DNA from 3 places in the Paenibacillus sp. EPM92 genome. Region 2 is predicted to be linked to each of the others. Evidence: riboswitches for the same ligand, from Rfam matches in the RefSeq annotation. Region 2 holds a riboswitch; each other region holds the start of a gene.

Evidence for each region. A riboswitch is a leader RNA that binds a small molecule or an ion and turns the genes downstream of it on or off. The one in region 2 is predicted to bind cyclic di-AMP.
Region 1: another riboswitch for cyclic di-AMP. It lies ahead of JMF85_RS03180 (C40 family peptidase); the one in region 2 lies ahead of JMF85_RS10605 (APC family permease).
Region 3: another riboswitch for cyclic di-AMP. It lies ahead of JMF85_RS16205 (KamA family radical SAM protein); the one in region 2 lies ahead of JMF85_RS10605 (APC family permease).

What each region holds. Positions count from the first base shown of each region.
Region 1 is NZ_BCPS01000019.1:22,945-32,428, reverse strand. It holds gene JMF85_RS03200 (SpoIIE family protein phosphatase) at 1-203, shown strand, start outside; gene JMF85_RS03195 (response regulator transcription factor) at 224-940, opposite strand; gene JMF85_RS03190 (response regulator transcription factor) at 984-1,700, opposite strand; gene JMF85_RS03185 (response regulator) at 1,970-2,329, shown strand; gene JMF85_RS03180 (C40 family peptidase) at 2,542-3,012, opposite strand; cyclic di-AMP (ydaO/yuaA leader) riboswitch at 3,016-3,153, opposite strand; gene JMF85_RS03175 (BlaI/MecI/CopY family transcriptional regulator) at 3,507-3,923, shown strand; gene JMF85_RS03170 (M56 family metallopeptidase) at 3,948-4,778, shown strand; gene JMF85_RS03165 (YceI family protein) at 4,892-5,587, shown strand; gene JMF85_RS03160 (hypothetical protein) at 5,760-6,569, opposite strand; gene JMF85_RS03155 (M1 family metallopeptidase) at 6,585-8,801, opposite strand; gene JMF85_RS03150 (YwhD family protein) at 8,960-9,484, shown strand, end outside.
Region 2 is NZ_BCPS01000054.1:71,290-80,773, forward strand. It holds gene JMF85_RS10565 (glycosyltransferase) at 1-577, opposite strand, end outside; gene JMF85_RS10570 (phosphotransferase) at 801-1,778, shown strand; gene JMF85_RS10575 (YcnI family copper-binding membrane protein) at 1,955-2,587, shown strand; gene JMF85_RS28360 (hypothetical protein) at 2,696-2,824, opposite strand; gene JMF85_RS10580 (peptidoglycan-binding protein) at 2,906-3,673, shown strand; gene mscL (large-conductance mechanosensitive channel protein MscL) at 3,763-4,236, shown strand; gene JMF85_RS10590 (helix-turn-helix domain-containing protein) at 4,567-4,791, shown strand; gene JMF85_RS10595 (cold-shock protein) at 5,062-5,262, shown strand; gene JMF85_RS10600 (cold-shock protein) at 5,333-5,563, shown strand; cyclic di-AMP (ydaO/yuaA leader) riboswitch at 5,820-6,020, shown strand; cyclic di-AMP (ydaO/yuaA leader) riboswitch at 6,108-6,296, shown strand; gene JMF85_RS10605 (APC family permease) at 6,520-8,283, shown strand; gene JMF85_RS10610 (hypothetical protein) at 8,384-8,698, shown strand; gene JMF85_RS10615 (CynX/NimT family MFS transporter) at 8,838-9,484, opposite strand, start outside.
Region 3 is NZ_BCPS01000069.1:36,639-40,088, reverse strand. It holds gene JMF85_RS16205 (KamA family radical SAM protein) at 88-1,254, opposite strand; cyclic di-AMP (ydaO/yuaA leader) riboswitch at 1,480-1,619, opposite strand; gene rpmG (50S ribosomal protein L33) at 1,656-1,805, opposite strand; gene JMF85_RS16195 (hypothetical protein) at 1,833-2,318, opposite strand; gene fur (ferric iron uptake transcriptional regulator) at 2,659-3,135, opposite strand.

The DNA.
Region 1 (9,484 bases), on a different contig from region 2:
TGGCAACCGACGGCTTCTTTGATCAAAGCGGCGGGGAGAAAGGGTATGCCTTCGGCAAACGCCGGTTTACCGAGCTGCTCGACCGTTACGGGCATTCACCGCTGCGTGAACAGGCAGACCTGTTCTGGCACGAATTCCAAACCTATATGGGCGACGAGGCTCAGCGCGACGATATTACGCTGTTGGCGTTCCAAGCCTCGTAGAACGAATAAACATCCCCCGGCTAACCTTTAAACAAGTACCCCGCGCCGCGAATGTTCAGCACATAATTCGGATTGGCCGGATCGGGCTCGATTTTTTTGCGGATGCTGCTGATGTGGACGAAGACGGTGCGCGTATCCCCGATGCTGTCGCTCCCCCACACCTCTTTATACAGCTGGTCGGGGGGGAAGACGCGGTTCGGATGAGCGGCTAAATGAACGAGCAGCTGCATTTCCTTCACGGTCAAAGCCGCTTCCTTCCCTCCCGTCCTGATTCGGAGAAGAGCCGGTTCGATTTCTAATTCGCCGACGACGATGATGTCCGGTGTCTGCACAGAGCCAGAGGGCTTGGGCTCCGGCCGATTACGGGCGATAGGAACTCTCCGCAAACTGGCATGAATGCGGGCCACGACGACAGCCGGATCGAACGGCTTCTCGATGTAGTCGTCGCCTCCGAGCTCGAGGCCGCGAATGATATCGCTTGAAGACGTGTTGCAGCTAATAAACACAACCGGCACTTTCGATACGCTGCGGATGCGGCGGCACAGCTCGTAACCGTCCATATCGGGCAGCACGATGTCCAGCAGAACCAAGTCGGGCGAATCCCGCTCGAAGCGCTCCAGCCCTTCGCCCCCGCTGCCTGCCTCCATGACCTGGAAGCCTTGCGGCTCTAAGTAGAGCCTGAGTATATCGCGAATGTCTTCCGTATCTTCGACGATCAAAATTTTCTCGTTCACCATGAGATGGAATCTCCTCATCGTCCGAAAGGACGGACTTTACCGGTTATTTGGGATCGAATTTATAGCCTACTCCGCGAATATTGTGAATGTAGGTCGGCCTTGTAGGGAGAGGCTCCAGCTTCTTGCGCAGATTGCTGAGATGGACAATGACCGTACGCGTATTCCCGTGACTTTCCATTCCCCAAACCGAGGCATACAGCTCTTCCAGCGTATAGACGGTCCCGGGGTTGCGTGCGAGATGGACGAGCAGCTGAAACTCTTTGGTCACAAGCGCGATCGGCTTGCCGTCCAGCAGCACTTGAAAGCGGACCGGGTCGATCTCGAGACCGGCGTATGCAATGACGCCATCCTTGGCGGGGGCACTCGCCTCCCACTTGCGATCTCTGCGAAAGATGGCGGTGCGCCGCAAGTTCGCGTGCACCCGGGCGACGAGCACCTCGGGGTCGAACGGCTTCACGATATAATCGTCGGCGCCAAGCTCTAATCCTTGAATAATGTCGCTCGAGCCGCTTCGACTGCTGATCAGCACGATGGGGGCGTTGGAATAGCTGCGGAGCTCCGCGCACGTATCCAGGCCGGCGGTTGCCGGGGGGCCGATGTCCAGCAGAATCAAATCCGGTTCGACCGCGTCGAACTGCGTAATCGCTTCTTGCATATCGGTCGCTTCGTACACGTCGAAACCGTCATCCGTAAGGGCGTTGTTAAGTAAATTGCGAATCTCGGGCTCATCCTCCACAATGAGGATCTTCCGGTTAGCCACGTGCGGATTACTCCCTTCGCTCGACTTCTGTTGTCTACGGTAAGGCCCCGGCTGCTTCTTGCGAGCGTTGCTTCTCCGGAGCTTTACGAATTTTGTTGAAATATATCGGAAAAAGGAACGAGTTAAAGCTGAATTGATCTACTTTAGTCGGATTTTAATCGGAATTAGGTCTAGAAGCCTATATAATATGAGTATATCACAAAATTGGAAAATTTGGGTTGAAAACATAGAGCGGCGTACAGCAGACTCGGACAAAAGGGGCGATTCCAATGGCTAAGGTGCTTGTCGTGGATGATGCGGCATTTATGCGTGCGATCATCGGTGGAATGTTGAAAGAACTGGGGCATGAGGTCGTCGGCGAAGCGGAGAACGGCGTTGTGGCGCTCCAGAAATATTGGATGCTGAAGCCCGATTTGGTTACCATGGACATCACCATGCCCGAAATGGACGGTATCGAGGCGCTGCGAAACATCATGAAGTACGACCGCAACGCCAAAGTGCTGATGTGCTCCGCAATGGGCCAGCAGAAGCTGGTCATCGAAGCGATCAGCCTGGGCGCGAAAGATTTTATCGTGAAGCCGATTCAGAAAGAACGCGTGATTAGCACGCTGCATCGCTTGCTCGGTTAAACCAGAAGAGCCGTTCTTCACGTCTAACGACGGGGAGAACGGCTTTTTTTTCGCTGTTTGGATCACGGCTTCGCGGCTGCGGCTCCTTCCCGGAATAAAAAGACAGAAAGCCCTGGCGGCTTGTCCCGTAATCGACCGGCACGCAGGTGCGGGATCGTCGGTTCAAGCCGAGGGCTTTCCAGACAAGTGAATCGTTTACGTCTTAGCGATGGTTACTTGGCGTCGGTCATAACCTGCCCATATTGATCATCCGAAAGGATGCGACGGGCCGTTACATAACGCTTCGCATAATAAGAATCGGTCATCTTCGTGATCACAACGCCTTCGTTCGTGGCGGAGTGATAAAATTTGCCGTCTCCTACGTATACGCCGACATGAGAGATGCCTTTGCCGTCCGTGTTGAAAAAGACAAGATCGCCGGGACGGAGGTCGTTCTTCTCCACCGTGGTGCCGAGCTGGGCTTGGCCCTTGGAGGAGTGCGGCAGGTCGACGCCGAGTTTGTCGAACACCCAAGAAGTGAAGCCGGAGCAGTCGAAGCCGTTGGTTGTTGTGCCCGCCCACTTGTAAGGAGAGCCTAAACCTTCGTTAACCGCTGCGCTTAATGGGGTTTCAGCAAATACGCTGCCTACCGAAATCGTGCAAAACAGTGCTGCGGAAAAAACAAAACTGACAAGCTTCTTCAAAGAAGTTTCCCCTTCCAGAGCCTACGAGGTTAGCTGAAGGGTTCGGTTGAAGGTTCCCTATGATCACTCTGAAGCGAGATCAATTCACCCAAAAACTGGTTCCCCCGTTTTCTGCGCGCAGAAATTCGGCAATATTTTCTGTTTTATTTTCCAAGTACAGTTATTCGAGCAAAAGTGACGATATCCTTCTTTTGTCACAAACTTGTAATAAATACAGGGATTAAAACGAAACCGGGCGGGTATACTAGATAGATTGACATTGTAAGCGGATACATACAAATGCGGATGCCGGGCCTTCCGTAATTTTTACACGTGCTTCGTGAACGATTGTCGGAACGCCTCGAAAGCTCGCGATTGCGCATACGAGGGCGGCCGATAGTATCGGTACGGTACCCAGGACCATAACACAAAGCTGTATAAGACCCGGATTCATTGAGAGGATTTGACAACGCTTTATAGCTTCACTACAATTTGTAGTGTGGGGTGCATGGCAAATGAAAATTCATAGCTTCAAGTTTTATGAGAAGGGCTTGAAACGGTTCTTCGGACCGCTGGAGTCGAAAGTGCTGGACATCCTGTGGACGCATCCGAATCAGTCCATTAAAGAAGTCCAGAAGAAGCTGGAGCAGCAGGATGAGCATTTGAACTTCAATACGGTCATGACCGTGATGAACCGCTTGGTCGACAAAGGCGTGCTCATGAAGAAACAGGCGGGTCGGGCGTCGGTGTACGAGCCGGTGCATTCAAAAGAACATTTTCTGGATATTCAATCGAGGGAAATTGCGCACGAACTGCTCGAAGATTTCGGTCCGCTGGTTGTCAATCATATGCTCGACGCGCTGGAAGAGGCCGATGCGGAGATGATCGAGAAGCTGGAACAAAAAATTAAAGACCTGAAAAAGGAAAGATAGGCCATGTGGGAAAATCGGTCTAGAATGTTATTTGCTTCTGCGTTCGTCCTTGCGCTGATCGTGTGGGTCCAGATGGGGCTATATGCGGCTCATGTTCTGTTCGGCTGGTCGCTTCGGTTCAACGTCTTTGAAATTTGCAGCAGTCTGCTGCAGGCGCTCGGCTTCGATTCGGTGACGCCGCTGCTTAGCGTGCTGGTCGCTTATACGTTCGGCTTAAGCCTCTGGATCTGGGCGAAGCAAGTCTGCTTGTCGAGGCGCGCCTACCGGAAGCTGCTCGCTTCCCGGCATGAGCGGTCGACGCAGGAGCTGAATGCCCGGTTCAGCGCGGACAAGCCTGACCTGCTGGTCGTCATGTGCGCGGAGCCGATCGCGCTGACGCTCGGATTGTTCCGGCCGAAGATCATCTTATCCACCGGATTGCTGAAGCTGCTCGATCGCGATGAGCTGGAAGCGGTCGTGTACCACGAGCAGTATCACCGGAATCATCGAGATCCGCTGAAGACGTTCTTGCTGCACCTCGCTTGTTCGGTCATGCGTTATATCCCGATTCTGCGCTGGTGTTACCATCATTATAAGATTGCGCGGGAGATATTGGCCGATCGCGAGGCGATGGCGGTCATGGGATCGCCGGCGAGCTTGGGGAGCGCCTTGTTGAAGCTGATGAAGAAGAGGGAGCGGACCGCTTCGATGGATTTCGCGTACGTCTCTTTCGCAGATACCTCGATTAACTACCGGATCCGGCAAATTCTCGATCAGCAAGGCGCGCCTTCGCTGGGACTGCCGGTAAAGCTGGCGATCGTGTCGCTGCCGGTTGTGGTTTTCCTGTCGGGTTTGTTTTTCTTGTCGCTGCTTTAAGTTGAAGCCGTGGCGTTTGAGCGAGTCATATCGCGGATCGGTCCCGTTAAGGGATTTTTCTTTATACAATTACACTACGGATTGTAGTGTTAACAATTGAAGGAGGCGTATTGATGACAACGAAAACACTCGCATTATCCGCAGGAGTTGCAGTTGTGTTACTAGCCGGGGCCTATGGCGCGTACGATTATTTTGCCGGCAATCATATCGAGGTGAAGGAGGTCATTCCGGCCTCCGCGCCAGTCGGCGGAGCCGCTGCGACGGGACAAGCCATCAAGGCGGAGCAGATCGACGGGAAGTGGTCGGTGCTGCCGGCATCGGAGGTGTATTTCTCCGTTACTACGTCGAAGGAGACGGTGAATTTTGTCGTGACGCCGACTCAGGGAAGCTGGGAGCTGAACACGGCCGATGCGTCGAGGACGACGGCCGAAGGCAAAATCGAGACGAGTGTGCTGCAGTCGGGAAATCCGCAGCGCGACAACCATATTAAGAGCAAAGATTATTTCGACACAGCGCAGTTCCCGGAAGCGGTGTTCACCGCCAAGTCGTTCGACCAGCTGCCGCAGGCATGGAAGGAAGGCGAGAAAGTCGGTTTTCAAATGAGCGGTACGCTGCAAGTGAAGGACAGGAAGAAGGACGTGACGTTCCGGAGCGAGGCCTTGTATGAGCAAGGGCAGCTGAGGCTGGAAGGCAGTACAGTCGTGACGTTCGCCGATTTCGGCATGAAAAATCCGCACACCGTGGCGCTCGACACGCAGAATGACATCCAAGTGCAGCTTCGGCTTGTGCTCGAGAAGGCGCAGGGGTAATGGATAGGGAAGCGCGGGGCGAAGGCGCGGTTTGCGGATGGGCGCTGGGGTCATTGGCGGCTGCGGTCCGCACGCACGGCTGGGCCGCACTGCCGATATCGGGAGATATCGCGCAGCGAGGCCAAGGCCGCTGCTGCGTCCTTGGCCTCTTCGCCGTGCGTCGCGCACGCCGCTACGCTTTCTCCGTCCAAAGCGCGAATTGCGTGCCGATCGCCCATACTTTAAAGAACATTTGCGCCAGGCGGAACACCTGGACGGCGAGCAGGGCCAGGAAGCCGGCCCAGAAGAAGGACGCCGCCATCACGGCCGCCGTCGCCAGAAGCCCCAGACCGAGCACGGTAAGCGCGGCCAGTACGATTGCCGGCAGGTGGCGGACGATAAAGAGGCAGGTGAACAGCATCGAACGTCCGCTTGCTTTGCCGATCTGCAGGTACATGAAGACGAGCTGGATGAGCAGCAGGTAGACTGCGAACGCCGAAAGTACAGGCAGCAGCGCGCGCACAAGCCCCGAGTAGGACACTTGCGAGCCGAACAGCTCGGTGGCCAGCGGTACGAGCCATACGAGCGGAGCCAGCGTCAGCAGCAGTTGAGCGGCGTAGAATCCGAAATAGGGCAGCGTCAGCCTGCGGATGCCTTCCACGAACCGGTAGCCGGCGTTCATGTCACGGTTCTGAAGCGAGTAGTAGACACCGGCATTCAGCAACGGATGCAGCAGCATCCGAAGCGCAAGCAGCGCTAGTCCCCACCAGAGGAAGGGCTCGATCAGGTTTGTCTTCATCAGCTGGAATTGGCTTTCAATCCAGAACAGCTGCACGGCTTCCTTCGACAGCTCCGTCGGGTAGCGGTGAAGCAAGGGCAGCACAACCGACTGGACCAGCTTGTAGAGGGCGATACCCCAAGCCAGATGGTATACAAATAAGGTGAAGACGGCGAACGGCTGCCCCCAGGCGATCGACCAGCCCGATTTAACGCGATTCCACATGTGTACGAACCCTCCTCACCACGCGACCCAGCCGAACAAGGTCTCCAGTATTTTAACGATGCCCATATTCCAGCGGACGGACAGCTTCGTATCCACGTTCGTCTTCATAAAGCCGTTAATCCGCTTGTTTTCCAGCACGATCGTATGCTGCGGATCGATCGCCGCCCAGTCGAGCGGCGCGGCATGCGTCAGCTTGTAGATGATTTCGCTCTCAGAGCCGTTCCATGTCTTATCGATTTGCGTGCCGTCGGCAAAGTGGAATCGAACCGGGACGCTCGGGACGGTGCCGCCGAGCTTGCGCAGTTTGACGCTGTTCTCGTACACCGTTTGGCCGTTCTCCGTCATCTTCTTCGTATGGATCCCCGCCACTTCATAATTGGCCATCATGCCGCCGTACACATATTGATCGAAAAATTCTTTCCAGCTCGATTTCGTCACATCTTCCACGGTGCGTTGAAAATCTTCGGTGGACGGATGCTTGAACTTCCAGCGCTGGAAGTACGTCCGCATAATTTTATTCATCGTCTCCTGGCCCGCTTGCCCTTCTATCGCCTTCAGCACGAGCTTGGCCCGGGTATAGACATTCTCGGCGTAGTTGCCGTGCCCCGCATAGTTCCAGGCGTTCAGCTTGAGTGAAGCAGGGGCGGTGATGTAGCTCGATTCGACGAGACGGTTCGAACGCACGCCGTACTCTTTCTCCATCAGCCTATCTTCGGCGTAGGACGTGAACCCTTCGTCCAGCCAGGCTTCCTCGAATTCGTTGCTGGCTACCATGCCGTAAAAAAACTGATGCCCGATCTCATGAACGATGACGCGTTCGAGCTCAAGGCTCGGGTTGTCTTCGCCTGCTCCCCAAGCGGTGACGAGCGTCGGATACTCCATACCGCCGGCGCCGTTGCCGTTCTCCGGAGGCACGACAATGGACAGTGTCGAGTAAGGATAGCTGCCGTACCATTCCGAATAGCGGGCGAGCGCTTTTTTCGCGGCCGTCATATAACGCGCTTTCAGATGCTCGTGCTTCGGATCGAGATACAGCTTGATCCGGACGCCAGGCAAATCCTTGGTGGCATAAGGCTCCTCGAAGTAGACGAAGTTCGGTGAGGCGGCCCAGGCGAAATCGTGAACGTCGTCGGCGTAGAAGGTATAGAGCCGCGTCTTGCCGTCGTTCACAACAGGTTTGGTCGGGAATCCGCTCGCCGCCACGGTATAGCCCACCGGCACGCGCAGCTTCACATTGTAGATGCCGAAGTCGGCATAAAACTCGGAGTTCCCGTGATACTGGTGCAAATTCCAGCCTTCTTCCGCTTGCCCGCGCGTTCCTTTGGGCTCATAGACGGCGATTTTCGGGTACCACTGCCCCGCCATCATGAAGTCGCCGGCGTACCCCATACGCGCAAACACTTGCGGCAGCTGCACCGTGAACGAGGTGAGCAGCGTCACCTGCTCGCCCGGGGCGACAGCCTTCGGCAGCGGCACCTTCACGAGCGTCCGGTCATGAACGTTGCCGTCGTCCGGCTGCACGTACTCGATCCGGTCGGTCAGCTCCGTTTCATTCCCGTTCAGCATTTGAATGGAAATGAGCTTCATGCTCCCGTAGTTGTCTTCCGTGCTTGCATCCTCGCGCAGCTTGCCGCCGGACTCCTGCATGAACGTCGTTTTTTTCGATTCGAACGCATTCGGATACAAGTGGAAGTACAGATCCTGGACCGGGACACTGCCGGGGTTTTTCCAAGTGAGGGAGGAGGTGCCGTGAATCAGTTTGCCCTCGGCGTCGAACTCAGCGTTCAGGTGGTATTCGACGATGCGGTTGGACAAGGGTCTGGGCGAAGGCTTCTCAACCGGCCTCGCCGGCAAGCTCGGCGGCGCGGGCGGAGGCGCCGCAGGCTCGGTAACCCGCCCGCTGACCGGCAGCGCTTCGCTGCCAGGCAGGAATAAGCCGGTGGACGAGCCGTCCGCTTGCCCCCGGGCGGACGGCCAGGCCGGCGCCGCGACCACCGCGTGCGCATGCTCGCCCGCGGTGCGGGTCGGCTTCAGGGCAAGAGGGCCCGGCGCAGAGGCGTCCGGCCTGGCGGAAGCCGCAGTGACAGCGCTGTAGGGCAGCTGCCAGCCTCCGTCCGCATCGCCTGTCCGTATTTCGTTCGAAAAAATCGCGCCTGGCAGCAGGGCGCTGCTGCAGGCGAGGACCGTCACGCAGCCCCATATGGCAAGTCGGTTGCCGAGTCGTTTACTCATCGATTTTCACCCCGTTGACAAGCATCTAAGGCATGTATATGTAACGGGACAAGAAACCATGAACAAAAAATTGTCAAGCCTCACTGTTTCATGGATAATAAAAGAAAGACGGGTAGACGTTAAATCTATGAAGGTAGTGAAAGGAAGGGGATGTAACGGTGGATACAAAGGATTTGGGCGCCGGCGGACAGGCGAATGCGGAGTCTGGCGAGAAGAAGAAACTGCCGGCTTTAAATATCGTCAATAAAAAAGAAACGAAGCACCGCGGCTTCGGGCAGGGCTCGATTGATTTAAGTCAATTGTCCAGCGTTATTATCGATGGAGACGAGGCGTACTTGGACTTAGGCGCGCTGCATGCGAAGAGCAGGGTGGAGAAGGGAATCAAGTTTTCGCCGAACAAGGATGAAGTGCCGAACGGCCGGCCTTGCTGGATCGTTTGGGTGGCCGTCGACTTCCATGAGGACGGCAAATATTACGCCGGCGTAACCTCCTGCGAGATGACCGTCGATCCGGACAACCGCCGCGGCTGGAAAGTTCTTGCCGATCACGTCAACCGGATGGACTATGCGCTCAAGCGCAAAATTATGGTCGACAATCTGGGAGAGAAGGAAAAGGCGCTGCTCAAAAACCTGCTGATCGAGAACGATCCGGGGATGTGGGAACGGTCGGACGAGTCGCTTAAG
Region 2 (9,484 bases):
CGGTCGCGCTTCTTCTTAGAACGCTTAAAAATGCGGGATCATAGTAAGTGCCGTGGACCGTAAACAGGAACGGCACCCGCAGCGTTCGAGCCGCCTCCAGGGCTACGATCCCGGAGGGAACTTGATGGGCATGGACGAGATCGATCTTCTCCGTTCGAATAATCGATTGAAGCATGGCCATGTGGGCGCTGCGATTGGCCTCATCCCGCTCGTAGTCGTCCCCGACGAAATCAATCTCGTATACCGGGCAGCCGAGCCCCAGGAATGGCTCCAGCAGCTTTCCTTTTTTGGCGGCGATCAAGACGGAGGCTCCTTTTCGAAGCAGTTCTCTCGTTAGAGACAGCGTATAGGTTTCCGTCCCGCCGATATTCAACTGATCGAGTACCATCAGAACCTGAAGGGGGGGAGCGGGGAATTCCAGCCCGGATCTGGGAAGAATCAAACGGAGCGGGCCCGCCTTAGCCCGCCGTTTTCGGATTCCGGCATATGACTTCGGACTCGTGCTTTCGTTGTACGCCGTTCTTTTTTTGAGCGGAATTACGGATTTTTTAGGTAACGCGCGTCTGCTTTTTTTCAAGACTTCACCTCCAATCAGGATGGGGCGTACCTATACTCATGCATATGTCTCATGGATTGGGAATGATAGGTGCATTCGTGGATAGGCTGTAAATTTTATTAAATACGCATATATCCTATTAAAATTTTGCAGAAGGCGAATATAGTGTAGTACCAATAAGTTTGGCAGTGGTTATGAGGTGAAGCATTTGGGGTCACCTATTCCAAGTCAAGGAGTGAACGCTATGGAAAGCTCCCAACCTTCTAAACCGTTCGACGACGCGCTGCTGGAGTTCGTATGCGAGCGATTCCAATTGGGCAGATTCATCCGATTTGACGGTATGCTGGGCGGTTCATTCAATGTGAACATGAAAATGACAACGTCCGACGGAACCTTTGCGGTCCGGGTGCTGAACCGCTCTGCCGCTCCGGAGCATTTGGGGCATGCCCGGCAGGCAATTGCGCTTCTGCGTGCGAACGGCATTCCCGCTGCGTGCCCGTTGACGGCGGTGGGAGGCGATCCGTTTATCCGATATAAGGAAAAACTGGTACAGGTGACTCCGTTCGTAAGCGCGGATTCGTTTCAATGCAGAGAAGCGCAGGTTTTTGAGAGCGCCCGCATGTTAAGAGCGTTTCACGAATCGCTTGTCCAAGTTCCGGCAGGCCCCCGTCCTTCGTGGTCGTTCTATGCCGATGCGGCCTATTATACGGAAGCGCTTGAGCGGATGCGCAGCTTGTCCGGTATACCGGCGGATGAACGGGCCGAGGCCGAGAAGCTGACCCGGCGGGTGCTGGATCAGTGGGGGGATGCCGCAAGCGGCTTGCCTTGCACGACGCTTCACGGCGATTGGCATTTTTGGAATCAGTGTTATGCGGAAGACCGCGTTTGCCTCGTGATGGATTTTGATTTTATGCAGCAGGGACAGCGTGTTCAAGACATCGCCTATGCGCTGTGGGTCATTAACTTGCTGCTTCCCGAGCATGCGGATACGTTTGATCGTTGTTTTCTCCGGGGCTACGGGAAGTTGACCGAGGAGGAAGCAGCCATTATGCCCATCGCGGCAGCCAGAGTCAGCTTGTTCTTCTTGTGCCATGCCGCCAATGCCTCGAGCCCGGCGCAAAGCTGGCGTAAACATTATCGCAAACAGCTGCCGTTCATCCGATCGATGCTGGCGGAAGGCGGGCAGCGGGTGGTGCGGTTGGCCCAGGAAAGTCAACTCTGATTGGCCGGAGTAAGCGCGAGAAGCGGCAGGCGACATGCCCGAATGCGCTCAGTCACAAAACGTCCAAAAAGACAACGAAAAATAGCCCGGTTGAGTCATTCTTCCAAGCAGCGGTTTACGATATATTACGAATGGAAATACTGATCGCTGTAACCAGGGAAGGGGATAATTTGGAAATGAAAAAGCTGCCATTCACGTTTGGACTCGTCCTGCTTTTATCTCTCTTGTTGTCGGGCTTAGCAAGCGCTCACGTGACCGTGCAACCGAAAGAAACGACACAGGGAAGCTATGAGAAATTCACTGTCCGCGTACCGTCGGAAAAAAACGAACCGACCGTAAAGGTTGAAGTGAAATTTCCGCTGGACGCGGTAACCGTTTCCCGCTTCGAGCCGAAGCCCGGCTGGAAGTACGAGCTGACCAAAGAAGGCGATAAAATCAGCGGCGTCATCTGGACGGCAACCGGAGAAGGCCTTGGACCGACGGAATTCGGCGAATTTTACATGCAGGGCAAAGTCGCCGATACGGCTACCGCGATTACGTGGAAGGCGTATCAGACTTATAAAGACGGCAGCGTAGTCGAATGGGTCGGCGCCGAAGGTTCGGACAAGCCGGCTTCCGTGACGAAGGTGAATGCGAAGCCGGCAGGTGCGGCAGCCGATAGCCACGGACATACCGCAGCGCCGTCAGCGGGCGATTCGCCAGCCGCAGCTTCGACTGACGGGGCATCGAACACGCCGCTTTACTTATCGATCGCAGCCGTTGTGCTGAGCGCAGCGTCTCTGCTTGTTTCACTGGTGCGCAAGAAATAAGCGAACTTCCGATTCGCGGTAAGCCTGCTTCTTCCTTCCGGGAGAAGCAGGCTTTTTGCGTTGTCGGCAGAACGGCGGCGCTTTCTCCTGCGGCATCCGCGCATTCCCCTACAACCCATGCTTATACGGTCCGTCAGATCGGCCGATACCGCTCCGCTTCACCGGATCGCGGCTCCACGGATTCCGCCTGCTGCCTGCTTCGGCAAGCGTGGAGAAACCGGCCGAATATCCGTTCATAATATTGCAATCGTCGGGGGATGCTGGAAGTAGGCAATCGATCAGCCCCATCTCACTTCTGTTCAGGAGGAATAAATTCACATGTTTAACCGATTACGAACGAAGAAAACAACACTGCTGCTTACGATCGCTCTGCTGCTTAGCTTTGCCGTCTCAGGAACGGTGTTCGCCTTCGGCAAAGGCGCCCAAGGACCAGATGTTTACGCTGTGCAAGGGATGTTGAAGTCGCTCGGTTATTTCTCCGGCTCCATATCGGGTTATTACGGACCCGTCACGGAGAACGGGGTCAAGAGGTTCCAGAAGGCGTACGGCCTTCCGGTAACGGGGGCGGTCGACGATAAGACGCTGCAATCGATCCTATGGGCTTACGGTAATTTGAAAATTCCGAAGAAGCCTGCGCCCGCTCCGACGCCAACGCCAACCCCGGCTCCGGCTCCGAATCCGCAGTCGCCAAGCGACAACAAGCTTAGCGCGGAGGAGCAGCAGATGATCGACTTGGTCAATGGGGCGCGTACCCAGGCCGGCTTACCGGCGTTGACTGTCGATCCGCAGTTGTCCCATGTGGCGAAGTTGAAAAGTCAGGATATGGTGGATAAAAATTATTTTTCCCACCAGTCCCCGACGTATGGCTCGCCCTTCGATATGATGAAGCAGTTCGGCATCAGCTACCGCAACGCCGCCGAGAATATCGCCTGCAACAAAGGGGTAGAGGCGGCACACCAAGCGCTGATGAATTCGTCCGGACACCGCGCCAACATATTGAGTAACGATTTCACGCACATCGGCGTCGGCATCGTCGACGGCGGTCCGTGCGGCAAAATGTTCACACAGATGTTTATCTCTAAATAACCAAACCAGAGCAAGCTCCAGCAAAGCACAAACTTTGCGGGAGCTTGTTTGTTGTTATAAACTAATAAAAAAACGGAGGTTTGAACGAGATGAAAGCAACGGTCTGGAAAGAATTTAAAGAGTTTGCCATGAAGGGCAATATGATTGATTTGGCGATCGGGGTTATTGTCGGCGGCGCCTTCGGCAAGGTGGTCACGTCCATCGTCAACGATTTGGTTATGCCCCCGATCGGCCTGCTGCTGGGCCGTGTAAAATTCCAGGACTTGTTCATCAGTCTGGACGGCCGGTCTTTCGCTACGCTGGAAGATGCCAAGAAAGCGTCGGCGCCGACGTTAAACTACGGCTTGTTTATCAGCACAATGCTTGATTTTCTGATCATTTCGTTCGTCATCTTCATTGCCGTGAAGCAATTGAACCGACTGCGCAAGAAGGAGGAGGCAAAGCCCGATCCGAAAGCCGGCTTGCAGGAATGCCCGGAATGTTTATCCGAGATCCCGAAGAAAGCGATTCGCTGCAAATATTGCACGGCTGTCGTGAAAGCGCAAGCGAACGGACAAGCCTGATCCATAGCGGCACTTCAGTAGATCCATTCCATGTTGGGTATCTTAAGATGTAACAGACCAGAGAGGATGGACATGTTTATGAATATAGGCTCGGCTGTGCAGGAACAACTCGTCTTTATTCATCAGCCTTATAACATGCCGCCTGCATTCATAACCGTATGCCGGAAAACCGTACCCTGGCGGATTCCCCGCCAATAGCTGCGATGCCTCATCGTCTCGCCCATTTTTGGACGGTTGCCGCACCAGTATACGTGACCCTTCATAAACTGAATTTGACTGTATCCCTAGACCTTGTATTGATACAAAAACCCGGGCAAGGAGGGGTGACATTTGAAGGGCAGCGATCACAAAAGTAAATTTTTACTCACCAATCGCGAACGCGAAGTATTTGAACTGCTGGTGCAGGACAAAACGACGAAAGATATCGCGCAGCAGCTGTTTATCAGTGAGAAAACCGTACGCAACCATATCTCCAACGTCATGCAGAAATTAAATGTAAAAGGGCGTTCGCAAGCGGTTGTCGAGCTGATTAAGCTTGGGGAGCTGCAGATCTGAGGAAATCCAATGGACCTAACAAAGTCTTCTTTTTACGGTTCTTCTTTGCGGAGAATCGTAAGACGAGGGCTTTTTGGTTTGTGGAGGAGAGAAAAACTTGCCCTTTGCGTTTGAGTGTGGTATGATTACTTTAATCATATATTTGAAACCTTGATTCACATATTGCAAAGGGTTATCATTTGTGCGATGGTACCTTTTTCAATGTGTGAATTTTTTATTTGTTTCCAAAAATAAAAAGTACATGTTAAATAAAAATTTGGAGGTCATATTATGCAAACAGGTACAGTGAAATGGTTTAATGCTGAAAAAGGTTTTGGTTTTATCGAAGTGGAAGGCGGCAACGACGTGTTCGTGCATTTCAGTGCAATCACAGGCGATGGTTTCAAATCGTTAGATGAAGGTCAACGTGTTGAATTCAATGTCGTACAAGGAAATCGCGGTCCGCAAGCCGAAAATGTTGTAAAGCTGTAAAACCCAAAGCAAGCTGCCCTAACAAATATGGAGGGCAGCTTTTCTTTTGGATCATAAGGAGGGGTTCATCATGTATTTTCGGAAAAAATTGTTAGAGGATATCCCTACGGAAAATACGATGATTTGGTCATGTGAAAATGAAGACTGTAAGGGTTGGATTCGTGACAACTTTGCCTTTGAATGTCAGCCGATTTGCCGACAGTGTCTTGCTCCGATGGTAAGCAGCATGAAGATACTGCCGTTGCTCTTAAACTCGAACATCGACTTTAAATCACTTAAAAAAGGTGTGCAGATTTCTTAGCTGTCGCCCCCCTAATCAAGCCTTCTTTTTACGTTTCCTCTATAAGAGGGATCGTGAGATGAAGGCTTTTTGGTTGTTGGGGAAAAGAAAAAACGCGATTCATCGAGTAAAAAGCATGAAATAAAAGACCGCATGATATGTAAGCGGTATCACGCGTCGTTTTATCAAAACGATGTCTAATATCTTGATTTCATCTGTTTTACAGCTTTTTTGAATAAGCGTATGATACAACTCATGAAAACAAAATAACGTTTCTAATTCTAATTCGCTTAATTTCCCTTTGGGAAAGCGGGGGAACCAAACTCGAGCTTTGCTTATTGGTGTGAGAGCCAAAAATCAAAGTTTGAAGGGGTGAATCCTTGGACACAAACATCGGTAGTGTTTTTGTCCGAGGTAGGGTGCAACTCTCACCACCCGAATCCGTCAGCTAACCTCGTAAGCGTTGTGTGGAGGAGATGGGGAAACTGTGATCGTCTAACGTGACCACAGGGGAAGCGCCTCTGTGGCTTTTTATTGCCAAAAACCGGGATATCAAAAATGAAATGCGTCTTTATCGCTGAGTCCTTTAGGGGATCGGGGGAACCATTCGGTAATGGGCAAGGTTGTTACACCGCTTATTACTTTGGGGTGAATTTCTAAAGCAATCCCGTACATTTGTACATTTGCTTAGAATAGGGCGACTCTTACGTCCGAATCCGTCAGCTAACCTCGTAAGCGTAAAAAGAGAGGCGATTTTGTCGTGCGAAAGATACGGTTTTTTTGCCGTACCCAGGAAGCCGCGAGAAGAGTCCTCTTCTGTCAGGCTTCTTTTTTTATGTCTCTTTAGGATTTGAAGATGTACAACCGTTTGTGACTTTAGGAGTTGATATTTAATGTGGATAAAAACACAGCAACATCGGGTAAAATATCCAAATCATGAAGCAGAGAATCGGCTTCAAAAGGGGGAAGCATTCAAGATGATGTCTGCTTTGAAACGGTTCTTAATCGGTCGTCCTTTGAAATCCGAAGAACTCGCGGAAGAGAAGTTGAGCAAATTTAAGGCTCTTGCCGTATTATCATCGGATGCACTGTCTTCTGTTGCTTACGGCACGGAACAAATATTGCTGGTTTTAATGACAGTAGGTTTTGTGGCATTATGGTATTCCATTCCGATTTCCATTGCTGTATTAGGGTTATTAACGATTTTAATTCTTTCCTATCGCCAAACCATATATGCTTATCCGACGGGGGGCGGGGCATACATCGTATCGAAGGAGAATCTGGGGGTGCCTGTCGGTTTATTAGCAGGGGGATCCTTATTAGTTGATTATATTTTAACTGTGGCTGTTAGTATTTCTGCTGGAACCGATGCGATCACATCCGCTTTCCCTGGCCTTCACGACCATCGTGTTCTCATTGCTATTGTGATGATTGCTTTTTTGACCATCATGAATTTACGGGGAATCACGGAATCGGCTTCTATCCTTGCTTATCCGGTTTACCTGTTTGTCACTCTAATTGTGCTTCTTATCCTGAGCGGGTTATATAAATATGCTGCAGGCGGTGTTTCTGCAGCGCCCCAAACTCATGATATGGCAATCTCGGGAATTAGTTTATTTATACTCCTTAAGGCTTTCAGTTCCGGCTGTTCCGCATTGACCGGGGTTGAGGCCGTATCTAATGCAATACCTAACTTCAAGGCACCGGCGGAGAAAAATGCGGCAAGAACCCTGATGATGATGGGACTTATTTTAGGCAGCTTATTTATGGGGATTAGTTTTCTAGCCTATACCTATGGCATTACACCGAGACCTGAAGAAACCGTCGTTTCCCAAATCGCCGCTTCCACGTTTGGCCGGGGGCCCATGTATTATGCCATACAAGCTTCTACGGCTTTGATCTTATTTCTCGCTGCGAATACAGCCTATGCCGCATTTCCGCTGCTTGCCTACATGATGGCAAAAGACAAATTTATGCCCCGTATGTTTACCGCCAGAGGGGATCGACTCGGGTTTTCAAACGGGATCATCGTACTCGGTGTTTTATCGGCTATTTTAATTGTTATTGCTCAGGGACATACGGAAGGCCTGATTCCTTTGTATGCTTTAGGCGTGTTTATTCCGTTTACCTTGTCCCAAACAGGAATGATGCGCCGCTGGTGGAAAATGAAACCGAAGGGTTGGGCTATCAGCTTTTTAATCAATACAATCGGAATGATCACAACGTTCTCCATCTGCTTAATCTTTTTGATTACAAAATTTTCACAAGTATGGATCACATTCCTTTTCCTTCCGGTTGTTATCTATTTCTTTATTCGTATCCACAAGCATTACCTGAATATGGCTAATGAACTGCGGATTGATCCGAAAGCAGAGACGCCAGTGACCAAAGGAAATGTGATCGTTGTCCCGGTGGCAGGGGTTAATCGGGTCGTTTTAAATACGATCGGGTATGCCAAGTCGATATCAGAGAACATTATTGCCGTTTATGTTGCTTTTGACGACGATGATGCACAGAAGATGGAGAAAAAATGGGAGGAGTGGAATTCAGGCGTTCGGCTTGTTATTTTAAAATCCAGTTATCGGAGCATACTGAGACCTTTAATTAAATTTATCGATACAATTGAATGGAAAACCAGCGAGACGGATTATGTAACGGTGATGATTCCGCAATTTATTACAAGGAGTTGGTGGCACAATTTTCTGCATAATCAATCCAGTATATTAATTCGTGCCTATTGATTAAATCGAAAAGACGTTACGATTTCGACTGTACCTTTTCATTTGAAGCATTAATTAGAGCTGCTGCGTTCAGACCAAAATCCACGAATGGAGGCACCTGATGTTGAATTTATTTGAGCTGGCGAATCTTCATCCTGATATTGAAGCTGTTCACGAGGTCGTCCAGGCTTTAAAGGCTCGCATTGATGGTAAAGAAGTCGGAATTAAAATCCTGAAGAATGAAGCCGGTCATTACTTTTATGAACTAAGTCATTATTATAGAGGAGCGGATAATGCCAACCCGTACGTTTCAACGGACAATCGGTTTGCTTCAGTCGAAGAGGCGGCACGGGGAGCGCTCCGGTCGGCAACGATGTTTTACCGGAGCACCGATGAGGGTGGAACTTGGTTGAAGAACGAATCCTTTTATCCGTAATATCAAGCGAAGATTTTTGTGCCGGCGGCCCCCTGCCCCGCACGAATCTGAAGCAGGACCTCCGCAATTGCGAAGGTCCTGCTTCAGATTACGCTCCAGTTAAATCATCGGGTAAATCCGCTCCAACAAAGCTTTGATCTCATGATGATTCTTTCTTGCTGCCGGCTGTCACATACGCGTTGCGTCCGGCCCCGAGGCCCACGGACAGCAGCAGAAGACTGGCCGCCACAGTGATTAACAACGGAATTGCCCAAGTGTTGGTCACGTCATGAAGAAACCCGAACAGGACGGGGCCGAACGCGGCAAGCAAATATCCGACGGACTGCGCCATCCCCGACAGCTCGGCGGCTTGACGCGCATTCTGCGTGCGAAGCCCGAAGAAAGCAAGCGCCAAACTGATGCTTGAACCTACTGCAATCCCAATACAAATAATCCAAAGCCAGATCAGCGAGGTATTCCCGCTAAGCAATCCGAGGTATCCAATAAGGTGAAAGAGCACCGTTACGATTACAATGCCTCTTTGGTTGGAACTGCGCCCGGCGAGAATCGGAACGATGAATGAAACCGGCAGGCTTACAAACTGCATGGCGGATAGCATCCATCCGGCGGCTGAGACGCTCATCCCCCGGCTATGCAGAATTTCGGGCAGCCATGCCGCATTAATGTAAAAAAGCCACGACTGCAAGCCCATGAACAAGGTGACCTGCCATGCCAGGGAGGAGCGCCAGATGGAGCCGCCGCCGCCCGCAGTTGACGCTGCCTGGCGGGAACGAAGCTGCGGCAGCC
Region 3 (3,450 bases), on a different contig from region 2:
ATTAATTAAGATCTTATCCTATTATCCTGTTTATATCAAGTTAGAATATAGCACAGCGATGCTTTATTACATGACTTATGTGGTTGTTCATCTAGCATGCGCTCGCGGCAGATCAGGGAGCTCATTCACCGAAATAACTTCATCGGTTTTCTTTTGGGGCTTCTGCCAATATTGATCGCTACCTGGCAGATCATCGAACCATGCCGCATCTTCAGGGCAATCCAACACCATGAACTTGCCGTATTCGTTATCCCGCGACTGGTGATATTTCAGATAGGCCTTTCCGTTATCAATAGCCAGAATTTCGATTTTGCCGGAGGTGTGACTCATGGATAGACGCACCCTTTTACCTAAGCCTGAAGTGCGCGCCTTGGCTTCTTCCACGATTCGGTACACTTGCTGCAGCGGCAGAACGAACTCGCGATTGCCGGCCACCGGACGATTGACGAAGAAATAATAGGGGGTTACGCCGGCCCATGACAGCTTATCCAGCAGCTCTGCCAATCGTTCGGGGTTATCGTTGATCCCTCTAAGAATAGGCGTCTGATTGACAACAATAGCGCCGGCTTGATGAAGAGCTTCAAAGCCTTTCTTGGCTTCGGCGGTAATCTCGCGAGGATGATTGATATGCGCCATCACATAAATCCGCTGGTTTACGCTTGAATGACGGCGGATGACTTCCAGCAATCGTTCGTCTTCATAAATCCGCATCGGATTAAAAACAGGTATTTTCGAACCGAGCCGTATAACTTTAACATGGTCGATTTCTCTTAACCGGCTCAGGATGCTTTCCAATTTGGCTGTTGCCAGAATCAAGCTATCTCCTCCGGTAAGCAGCACGTTGTTAATTTCCGGATGACTCGCAATGTAGGCTAGACCGGGATCCATATCTTTCGTCGCTTCATGAACGTCATTGCGAAAGAGTCGCTTCCGGAAACAATATCGGCAGTATGCACCGCATACTTCAGAAACCAGCAAGAGAGCCGTAGTCCGATATTTGTGCTGGCAGCCCGGCACTACGTAATTGGTATCCTCATCGGAGGCATCCCAGCGCCCATATTCGGATAACTCCCCTTCATTAGGGATGACCAGCTTTCGGATCGGATCTTCAGGATCGTCCCAATCAATCAGGTTCAAATAATAGTCGTTCACCCGAAATACAAACTTATCTGTAATCGGTTTAAGCTTCTTTCTTTCATCCTCAGGAATTTCCAGTATCTTATCAATATCCGTTATATATTTCGGCTGTGTCATATTTGCTCCTCCTACTACGAGTTTTTTCAAACCACAGACCTGATCTGTTCCCTCCTTTTCCTGGAATAAACGATTTGTGCTTTCTTTTAACAAGTAAAACAAAAAGACCCGATTCGAGACGAACGATATCGCAGCATGGCGATAACCGATCGTCATTCGAAGGGTCTTCAAACAAACAAAAAGACCCTGATCTCGGGTCAATAGATGCAGGTTAATGCATGTAGAAACTTGACCCATCTCCTGCTGACGAGGTTAGCTGCCGGGCTCGGGAAAGATGGTTCCCTACATCGTTACATGATTCGCCCCAATTACATTGGTTCCCCCGCTTTCCGATTCGAAAACCGGAAATTAAGCGTACGTTTATGATATACAAACATTTTTGAGAAGTCAAGGAAATATGTTTATCTGGTTTCCCGATGTAAGGTGTGTCTTTGGAGACGCGGACAATATTTGCGCATTTCCAATCGTCCGGTTTGATTCTTTTTGTTTTTTGTCGTCGTATAGTTACGATCTCCCGTTTCCGTGCAAGCCAATGTTACGATTACCCTCATCCTGTTCACCTCCTCTACAGTTGCCAATTACCTTGATTGCTCGTCCTCAAGCTCAGCGAATATTTCCGCGCATCGTTGCATCAGCAAGCAGAAAGAACGGTTGTGTCCGATAAAAAATGAAGAAAGATCGTACCGGTTCCGGCGCGGCTCCCATGTTACAAGCAGACGGTGTCTCATCCGTGTCAGGGCCAGCTGTACGAATCGATCCGCTGTCGCCGAGCCGGTGATGGTTATATACGCATAGAGCGAATGATCTTCAGGTTCATCCAATAAACTTACGCCCGCGCAAGAAAATTCCGTCTGGATGCGCGTCCGCTTAAGGAGGGTAAGAGCCATAAGCAGTTCGGCATCGACCGGGGTGTTCCCCAAAATAACGGTTTGTTTGGGACGCTTTCTTGGCTTCGCCCGCTGCACCCAACAGGCCAATTCCTGTTCCCGGCGTTGCCATTGTGTCTGGGAGTGATGACTAATGATCGTCTCATCATCGTTTTGTGTGCTCTTCTTCAATATCACACCCCCCCATGTAAACCGCTATAAACCCAGCACGCAGGGTTAGGGCACAATTCCCTGACCGGATGTTAGCATTTTTGTCACTACAACTTGGACCGGGGCCGTTCACGACAATAATATTTGTAATTTTTACGATTACTTCACATCATACCTTAACCTTAACGGCCAGTCAACTGCGAAGCTTGAAGTTTTTACCTCGCCGACGAGTTTAGGCTGATTTTGCCAGCTCCATAGATCCTCTCGGTCTTCCGGTAACTTCGCAACGGTTATGCAGGCGGGTCTTCTCCTGCACAACAAAAAGAAGTCTTTCCAAGATCGAAAGACTCCCCGTCAGCAAGGCATTTTAAGATATTGCCTTGCTTGCTCTTTTACATTCGCTACTTTTGCAGGTGTGATAGGTGCCCATGAAGTCGAGACGATGATCCGTTACTTTAAAGCCATATTCTTGTTGAAGTCGATTCTCCAATTCAAGCAGCCAATCGTCTTTGATTTCCTTGAGCGCCCCGCATACCGTGCAAATCAAATGATGGTGCATATGCGTATGTTCTTCGCTGCGGAGGTCGAAGCGGGCAACCCCGTCTCCGAAGTTCATCTTCTCCACGATATGAAGCTCGGCCAGCAGCTCCAACGTCCGGTATACAGTAGCCAGGCCGATATCGGGATATTTGTCTTTCACGAGCATATACACATCCTCGGCGCTCAGATGTTCCTGCTCATTCTCCAATAAAACCCGAACCGTCGCTTCGCGCTGGGGGGTTAATTTATAGTTGCTGCTCCTCAACTGCCGATTGATTTTGTCGAGTTGTTCCAATACCATCATGGATGCACTCTCCTTTAGTCTCGACGCGCGTAAATTTTTTTATTGTCCGCGAAATGAATCTCACTATTTATAATTATTCTAATCTTATCGCAATTCTAAGTAAGAAGCAATGGAATTGATTATTCAATTGTCCGCATGAGGCGGAAGATGACAAACACATCGGTCGAACATCATCGCAGCGAGAGCCCCGATTCAGTCCGCTGCATCATCTACAATAATCCGTTGTTCGGTCATGGTAACTAATAATTGCTGGGATGCTCATCATATGTTATGATTTATTTAATAAAGACCAAGTGCTGCTAACACTTGGCCTCG